DNA from 2 places in the Peribacillus sp. P4_B1 genome. Region 1 is predicted to be linked to the other one. Evidence: riboswitches for the same ligand, from Rfam matches in the RefSeq annotation. Region 1 holds a riboswitch; the other holds the start of a gene.
The links. A riboswitch is a leader RNA that binds a small molecule or an ion and turns the genes downstream of it on or off. The one in region 1 is predicted to bind cyclic di-AMP.

Region 1 (4,228 bases):
GGATCTTTGGCGTTGCCATCTTGGAAAACGCAAGCTTTGGTGCATTTTTAGAAATAATAGCGATGAAACGTTCATGGATTGAAAATCTGAGCTCGGAGTCTGGTGTGACTTATGTGCAGGCCGGTAGCATGACTATTGAAAACAATAGGCCACTTGATGTGGATATGGATGGAGAGAGTTATAGTCAAACACCTACTCGAATTAAAGTTCTTGGCCATCATTTATCGGTATTAACTCCAAATTGGTGAGGAGGATTAAATATTAAGGATAAGTGTATGTGTTTTTTTTGTTTCATTCATTCCTTATTTCTGCATTTGTTTCCAAAATAAGATAAAATATAGGATGATATATCATTTTTTGCAGGAGGAACACATATGGTGTACCAGGTCAGATTGTTAAAGGGCATTTTAGAGCCTCATCGAAGTCGTTATCAGCTGCAAAATGCAGAGGCAGTCACACGGCTTGGATGGAAATTACTATTTTTATATTTTCTTAGTATTATAGTATTTGCTATTGGTGGTTATTTTGGCATTGGTTCTGAATCATTTTCTAAAGAAATCACGAAGATGAGTGTTAATGAATTTGAAGCAGGAAAGTTTTTGATATTGAGCGGCAATATAATAGCAAGCCTTATCTACCCATCCATTTACATATTTTTAGCAGCCCTTTTCTTTTGGATCGTTACCGATATCCCATACATAAAATTAGTTATCGTTCAAATGATCATTTTTGGGTTGCAATTATTGGAAAAAGCATTACTGATTCCTCTATTCGTATTAATGGATATAGGCAATGATTCCAACCTTTTTTCATTGGGAGTCATCGGTCAGTATTTTCTCAGAAGTGATTACTTTATTCACTTTTTCAGCGAAATCACCATTTTTCAATTTCTTATTATTGCCCTGCAATATTTCTATTTAAAGGAGTTTTCACAACGAAATAATTATTTGGTCCTTGTAATGATTGTTCTATTCTATCTGGCCACGTGGTTTGTTAAAGCCTTTTTAGCATACATCCAAGTGGGCGTATTTGTATAAGGCGGGTGAAAAGAATGAGTGGAAAATGGAAAATAACAGCGGTCTCCATTGCGTCGATTGTGTTAATAACCGTCAACACATACCTTATTGAAAAAAAAGGAAGCAAAGCGGAACGAACTGTTTTCGTGGAAAACTGGTCAATGGTAAAAAAAGATACAATTACGGATACTATTCAAACAAATGGGGTAATTAAACCTGTAGAAGAGTACGATATCTATTTTGAAACCAAGAAAAATGATTTTAAGAAATTCCTTGTAAAAGAGGGGGATGCTGTAGCGGCTGGCTCCTCGTTGTTTGAGTATACGACAACCGAACTTGATGCACTTAAAGCGAATTTGGAAGCGGAGAAAACTGCTGCTGAGGGAGAAATTGTAGGGATTGACGAATATATTAGGAAGTTAAGGGCTTCTCAAGGGGTCCTGACCCGTAATCCTGATAAAGCGGTCATTGATGAATCGGTGAAAAATAACTTGGATATTAATATAACAACAAGCTCTTCAGATCTTATTAAAAGCAACATTGAGCAAGAAATGTACAAGCAAGAACTCGAAAAAAACAGTTTGAATGAAAAAGTGAAAATGCTTGATGCTAAATTAAGTTCAATTGAGGAGCAGGCTAGCGCGATTGTAACGACGAGTGAAGCTGATGGTGTAGTTAAAAATATCAATAAAAACCTGAAAAACCCGATTATATCCATCGTTTCGACAAATATGGCAATTGAAGGTAATTTCTCCGAAGAGGAGATGAAAAAAGCTAAAGTGGGCATGACTATAAAAGCAAGTTCCTCTGATTTAAAAAAGTCATTGAAAGGAACGATAGGCCGTATCCATTCCTATCCAGCAGAAGAGCCGTCACTAAAAAAGGATAACAGATTTCCATTTCAGGCTTTAATCGAACCGGAGGGTGAAGAAACTGAATCTTTGTTGGTGGGATCCAAAGTCAACCTTGCTGTAATAACCAATGAGAAAGCTGGTGTACCGGCCATTCCCATAGAGGCAGTGCATTACCAAAAAAGGCCGCATGTCTACAAATTGACTAAAAAAGGCTATGTGGATAAACACTACATTTCAAAAGGGCTTAAAGCAGAAGGTAAGCAGGAACTAATAAAGGGACCGTCAGTAGGTGATGTCATCCTGCTAGAACCGAATAGGGTAGCGAAGAACCATTCTTATTTTATTACCCCAATTCAATTTGAAAAAGTGAAAATTGCAACTTATAAAAAATTCACCTCTAGGGAAAAAGTAAGGTATCTGTTACTTGGCATTTTGGAAAAATAACTGCTTCTTTCATAAAGAAAGGGGATGTCAAATTAGTTATTATTTATATATCCATATAGCTTAAATGACTAAAAATCGGGAAGTGTAATACTTGGTGAAATCATCTAAAATGCAGAATATTCAGATATATTTAAAGACTTTTTCTAAAATGGATGAGAATAAACATTTACAGATTAACCTTTTTAGTATAATATTTTATTATAAGTTAACTCGCTTAATCTTATTCCAAGAACGGGGGAACCATTTTTGTGGATTTTATTCCACTAGGGGTGAATTCAGAAATGAAAGGGCAAATTGTGTTTCCAATTCCTAACCCGACAGCTAACCTCGTCAGCGTCTTTAAGGGAACATGTGTGAATATTCACGCCAATATGAAATCGACACATGAAGTGTCTTTTTTTTCGGCGTAAAGACAGAGTTTTTCAAAAAAAGAAAAATTACTTTCTTTCTATTAGTATCTTGTTTCCCTTACCGAGACAAAACGTTTTTGCATCAAAGACTTTATGGAAGGTGAGGAAAGTATATGAAGAAATTCAAGTTAAGTTTAGCTAGCCAAATTTTCATTGGTTTAATTCTAGGGATTATCGTTGGTGCCATTTTTTATGGTAATGAGACGGCCCAAAACTTTTTACAGCCATTCGGAGACATTTTCCTACGAATGATTAAAATGATTGTTGTGCCAATCATTGTATCAAGTCTTATCGTTGCAGTTGCGGGTGTAGGTGATTTAAAAGCAGTAGGTAAACTAGGAGCTAAATCACTTTCATACTTTGTGGCGGTAACTATGATTGCGATTGCTGTTGGTTTAATTTCCGCTAATATCATCCAGCCTGGTGCTGGCGTAAATATGAATCATCTGGAAAAAACTGACATCTCCACTTATGTTGATACAGCAGAAACTAAGCAGCATGAATCATTTGTAGATACACTTGTTCACATTGTACCATCCAATCCAGTACAAGCTATGGTACAAGGCGATATGTTAGCGATTATTTTCTTCTCCGTATTGTTTGGACTAAGTATTGCCGCGATCGGTGAAAAAGGTAAACCAGTATTCCGTTTCTTCCAAGGTACAGCAGAAGGAATGTTCTACCTAACTAATATGGTCATGAAATTTGCTCCTATTGGGGTATTTGCACTAATCGGTGTGACCATCTCCAAGTTCGGTTTGGAATCTTTAATTCCGTTAGGTAAGTTAGCGCTTTCTGTATACGGAACAATGATTTTCTTTGTAATTGTCGTTCTGGGTCTTATTGCAAAATTTGTAGGATTCAATATCTTTACATTGATTAAACTTCTAAAAGAAGAATTGATACTTGCGTTCTCTACAGCAAGTTCAGAAGCGGTTCTTCCGAAACTTATGGAAAAAATGGAAAAAGCGGGATGTCCGAAACATATAGCTACATTTGTTATTCCGACTGGATACTCTTTTAACCTTGATGGTTCAACATTATACCAAGCGTTGGCAGCTATCTTCATCGCTCAAATGTACGGAATCGATTTAAGTGCTTATGAGCAAATTACGCTAATGCTAGTGTTAATGATCACGTCTAAGGGTATTGCGGGTGTACCAGGTGTATCCTTCGTAGTTCTTTTAGCGACATTAGGAACAGTTGGTATTCCTATTGAAGGTTTAGCATTTATTGCCGGTATCGACCGTATTCTTGATATGGGACGTACAGTAGTAAACGTTATCGGTAATTCACTTGCAGCAATCGTCATCTCTAAATGGGAAGGTCAATTCAACCCTCCTTCCGATAAAGAATTAGAACAAGTTTCTTAATACAAAAAATCCAGAGTGATATGTCACTCTGGATTTTTTGTGTTTGAAAAGCGTATCCTTTATATTTGACGTGCCAGAAGGTGCAAACGAAAAGTTTTTTAAAGGGAAACTTCCACATGAAAAGAATTAAT
Region 2 (4,228 bases), on a different contig from region 1:
GGATAGATGACCCAGTCGGCTCCAACTTTAGTGAGCACCTGACCATGATTTTTATTAAGGGCCTTGGCAATCACCTTTTTGACCCCAAGCTCTTTTAAAAGCAAGGTAGTTAAAATGCTTGATTGCATATCAATTCCGATGGCTACGATGACACAATCGAAGTTGCGGATTCCAATGGATTTCAATGTCTCTTCTTCAGTCGTATCCGCAATGACTGCATGGGTAACGCTCAGTTCCGCATTCTCGACTCTTTCCCCGCTGATATCAATACCCAATACCTCTTGGCCAGCCGAATATAATCTATGGGCCACACTGGTTCCGAATCTGCCTAAACCAATCACGGCATATTGTCTTTTTCCCATCTTTTACACTCCTTCATTTATGTTTAACCAATCATGATTTTCCCTTTTGGACGTCGGAACGGATCTGGTTTGCGCCTCATAGCGATGGCAAAGGCCAAAGTCAAAGGACCCACACGGCCTGCAAACATCGTGAAAATGATGAGCATCCGGCCAACCGGTGATAATTCGGGGGTCAAACCCATTGAAAGTCCCACGGTGGCAAATGCTGAAGTGGCTTCAAATAAAATCATCAAGAAGTCACTTCCGCTTTCAGTGATGGTCAGCAGAATGGAGATGATTGAAACCATGAATACGCCAATGAATGTAACGGATAATGCTTTAAAGATCGTTTCACTTATAATGCGGTGACGGAATAATACCACATCACCCTTTCCTTTAATCTGTGACCAGACCGTTCCGATAAGCGTCGCAAATGTGGTTGTTTTAATCCCGCCGCCAGTCGATCCGGGTGAAGCCCCAACGAACATCAAGAAAATGATGAGCAGTAATGTGGGTTGAGTCAAATCAGGGATATTCAGCGTATTGGAGCCGGCCGTCCTTGGTGAAACCGATTGAAATAGAGACGATAACGTTTTACCCATGAAAGATAAAGGCTGCAATGTCTTGGCATTACCGAACTCGAATAAAAAGATTAAAATTGCGCCGGCGATTGTAAGTGTCAGGCTAGTCATCAGAACAACCTTCGTATGTACGGATAAACGATGGGTATCACGATATTCGTATAGTTCATTCATCACGATAAAACCTATTCCGCCAAACGTGATCAGGAAGGCGACCGTAAGGGTTACGAATGGATCCGATACATAAGGGGTCAAGCTCTTGAATTCTCCCATCAAATCAAAACCGGCATTATTGAAATTCGATATGGAATGAAAAACCCCGTAATAGATCGCTTTGCCGATTGGCATGTCAAAAGAAAAGCGAATCGATAAGATAAGGGCACCCATGGCTTCAATGATGGCCGTGAAAATTAAAAGCCGTTTTACTAACTTGACTATACCTGCCATGGAAAGATTATTTAAGGATTCCTGCAAGAGTAACCTGCCTTTTAAAGAAATCCTTTTGCCTAAAAGGAAAAAGAAAAACGTCGCAAATGACATGAATCCTAAGCCGCCTATCTGAATCAGTGTTAAGATGACCAATTCACCAAAGGTGGTGAAGGTCGTTCCCGTATCCACTACGACAAGTCCTGTTACACATGTAGCGGAGGTTGAGGTGAATAAAGCATCCAGAAAAGCAAGGCCATTCCCATTTTCAGTAGAAATCGGCAGGGTCAGCAAATAGGCCCCAATAAGTATCAGGGTGGCAAAGCCTAGTACAAGGATTTTTGGCGGATCGAATAATTTTTTTGCTTTTATCAATTGATCATCCCTACCTAAAAATGACATGTGTAAAACTGTATGAATATCTTAACCATCAATCCTGTTATCAAATCTTTTTTAAGCATAATAAAAAGACCTGCGTAAACATCGAACAGCTATTTTGTCACAAAAAGCGTGCAAAAAAAGCTCCCGAAATAGGCGGTCTTATGACCTCCTTCGCTTTAGCCGACGAAGTTAGCTGACGGGTAGGATGGCGAAAGAGCTGATCTCATCCCTTCTGCATGGCAGAATTAACCCCAAATGATTGGGTCCTCCGTACTCAATTCCTTTGAGTTTTGGCCGAAATATATTAAATTGATAAACGTATTCTACTCCCAACATTTAGCAGTTGTAAACCCCTAAATTGTAAAAAAATATTTCTTTAATAAAACTGAAAATTTACGTTTTATTTACATTGATAAAACGTATTGACAAATATTAGTTAGCACATTATGATAGGTTCGATTAATCCGATTATGATAACAGTTTCGGTGTACTTGATTCAACACTTTCTAGCTGAACAGGTCATGGGCAATCAATGTTATTAATATATATAAACTATTTTTCTTTTGAAAAGCATAGAAAAAGTCAATGCATTCGTATTTAAAGGTTCCAGACATTTTATAAAAAAGGCGGGCAATTATGGAGAAGACGTTCAATAGATATGTTATTAACGCTACAGGCAAGGGTGGCCAGACATATTTAACACAATGCCAGGATAAAGATGCACTAAGGAAATGGATAGCCGATCATGAGGACCAAATCATAATGAATGAGTTAAGGATAACGGATAAGAAAAAGAATCCGTTATTAAAATTGTTTTCCCTAAAGTAAATCAGCTGAATCCAAACATTCATTTAACGGTATTCAATTATGTCATTCCTGTGTCTTATTCGGGAACGCTGAGCGAAAAATTCCTATCTTGTTTTGCTTTCAAACTCATTTAATTTTGAATGAGTTTTTTTGTTTTGAAAATCATAACATTTACAAAATTATACCATTAATGTTAAAGTTTAGGGTAAATGTGATTCCGATGAGAAAAAAGTAAATGAAACGCAACTTTCCAGTGCGCTTGGTAAACTGGAAAGGAGTAACGGGGATGTATTGAAGCTTAAAGGGAGTTCCCATTATAGTGCATAGTTATTGCATGCTGTTAATGCAATACGGCATAAGATTAATAATGGTGACATATTAATTGGCACCGTTCTATTGATCCCGTCCCCAAGACGCATTTCTTGTGGACGGTTTTTTTTATTGTTTTTATATTTTCTTTCTAAGGAGGGGAAGCGTTGACATTGAGAAATTCATTAGTATCTTGGAAATATCCTTCCATTTTATTGTGCGGGATCGGGATTTCCAACTTCGGTGCTTGGGTTTATTTCATTGCACTTAATTTAATCGTGCTGGATATGACTGGCTCGGCCTTGGCGGTTGCTGGACTGTATATCGTTAAACCGATGGCTGCCATATTTACGAATGTTTGGGCCGGCAGCGTGATCGACCGGATCAATAAGCGGAATCTAATGATCGCACTTGATCTATTTCGAGCGGTATTCATGGCTTTGCTGCCATTGGCTTCTTCTATTTGGGTCATCTATTCCCTTATCTTCGTGATCAATATGGCAGAGGCCATGTTTGTAACGGCATCAAGGACTTATATAACAAAATTAATCCCCATTGAACAGCGGAAACGATTTAACTCGTTACGAAGCTTGATCGATTCTGGAGCTTTTTTGATTGGACCAGCGATAGCGGGTATCCTTTTCTTAATCGGTACACCGGTTTTAGCCATTTATATTAACGCGGCTGCCTTATTATTATCCGGTATCATCACTCTATTCATGCCTAATCTTGAAAAGGATCATCCCCTTGGAAAATCCAGTCATTACCTGTCTTGGACCATCATGAAAAAGGATTGGGGCATCGTCCTGGATTTCAGCCGGAAATCTTCCTATATCATGCTCATTTATTTCTTATTCAGCTGCATGGTGGTGATGGAAACGGCCATCGATTCCCAAGAAGCAGCGTTTGCCAAGGCCATACTCCTTTTGTCGGACAGCGATTACGGATTCCTTGTAAGCATCGCCGGGGCAGGCATCATTGCGGGTGCCATAGTCAATGCCGTATTCATCAGTAAAGTGCAAATCTCGTACATGATTGGTCTTGGATCTTTATTTGTCTCGATAGGTTATATGGTCTATGCCTTTTCGAATTCCTTTTCATTGGCCGCCATCGGTTTTTTCATCATTGCCTTTTCTCTGGCGTTTGCCAATACAGGCTTTCAAACCTTTTATCAAAATAATATTCCTGTGGAAATCATGGGCAGGGTCGGAAGTGTTTTTGGCTTGTTAGAAGCTTTATTGATCATCATCACTACAGCAATTGTCGGTGTTTCAGCTCATTTCATTTCGATTCGGTTCGTGGTGATTTCAGGTTCAATGATCATGTTTGCTATATCCATTTTATTGTCCATGCTTAGTATGAAGGCCTCGAAGAGCAGGTATT

Region 2: linked by a shared signal. The riboswitch ahead of AC1DVK_RS16080 (TrkH family potassium uptake protein) and the one ahead of AC1DVK_RS20855 (cation:dicarboxylate symporter family transporter) in region 1 are both predicted to bind cyclic di-AMP.

What each region holds. Positions count from the first base shown of each region.
Region 1 covers NZ_JBFUHM010000045.1:24,730-28,957, reverse strand. Annotated here, with positions in the region: gene AC1DVK_RS20870 (diacylglycerol/lipid kinase family protein) at 1-248, shown strand, start outside; gene AC1DVK_RS20865 (hypothetical protein) at 375-1,037, shown strand; gene AC1DVK_RS20860 (efflux RND transporter periplasmic adaptor subunit) at 1,052-2,314, shown strand; cyclic di-AMP (ydaO/yuaA leader) riboswitch at 2,516-2,665, shown strand; gene AC1DVK_RS20855 (cation:dicarboxylate symporter family transporter) at 2,838-4,097, shown strand.
Region 2 covers NZ_JBFUHM010000027.1:34,088-38,315, reverse strand. Annotated here, with positions in the region: gene AC1DVK_RS16085 (potassium channel family protein) at 1-362, opposite strand, end outside; gene AC1DVK_RS16080 (TrkH family potassium uptake protein) at 386-1,750, opposite strand; cyclic di-AMP (ydaO/yuaA leader) riboswitch at 1,893-2,035, opposite strand; gene AC1DVK_RS16075 (hypothetical protein) at 2,366-2,557, shown strand; gene AC1DVK_RS16070 (MFS transporter) at 3,019-4,228, shown strand, end outside.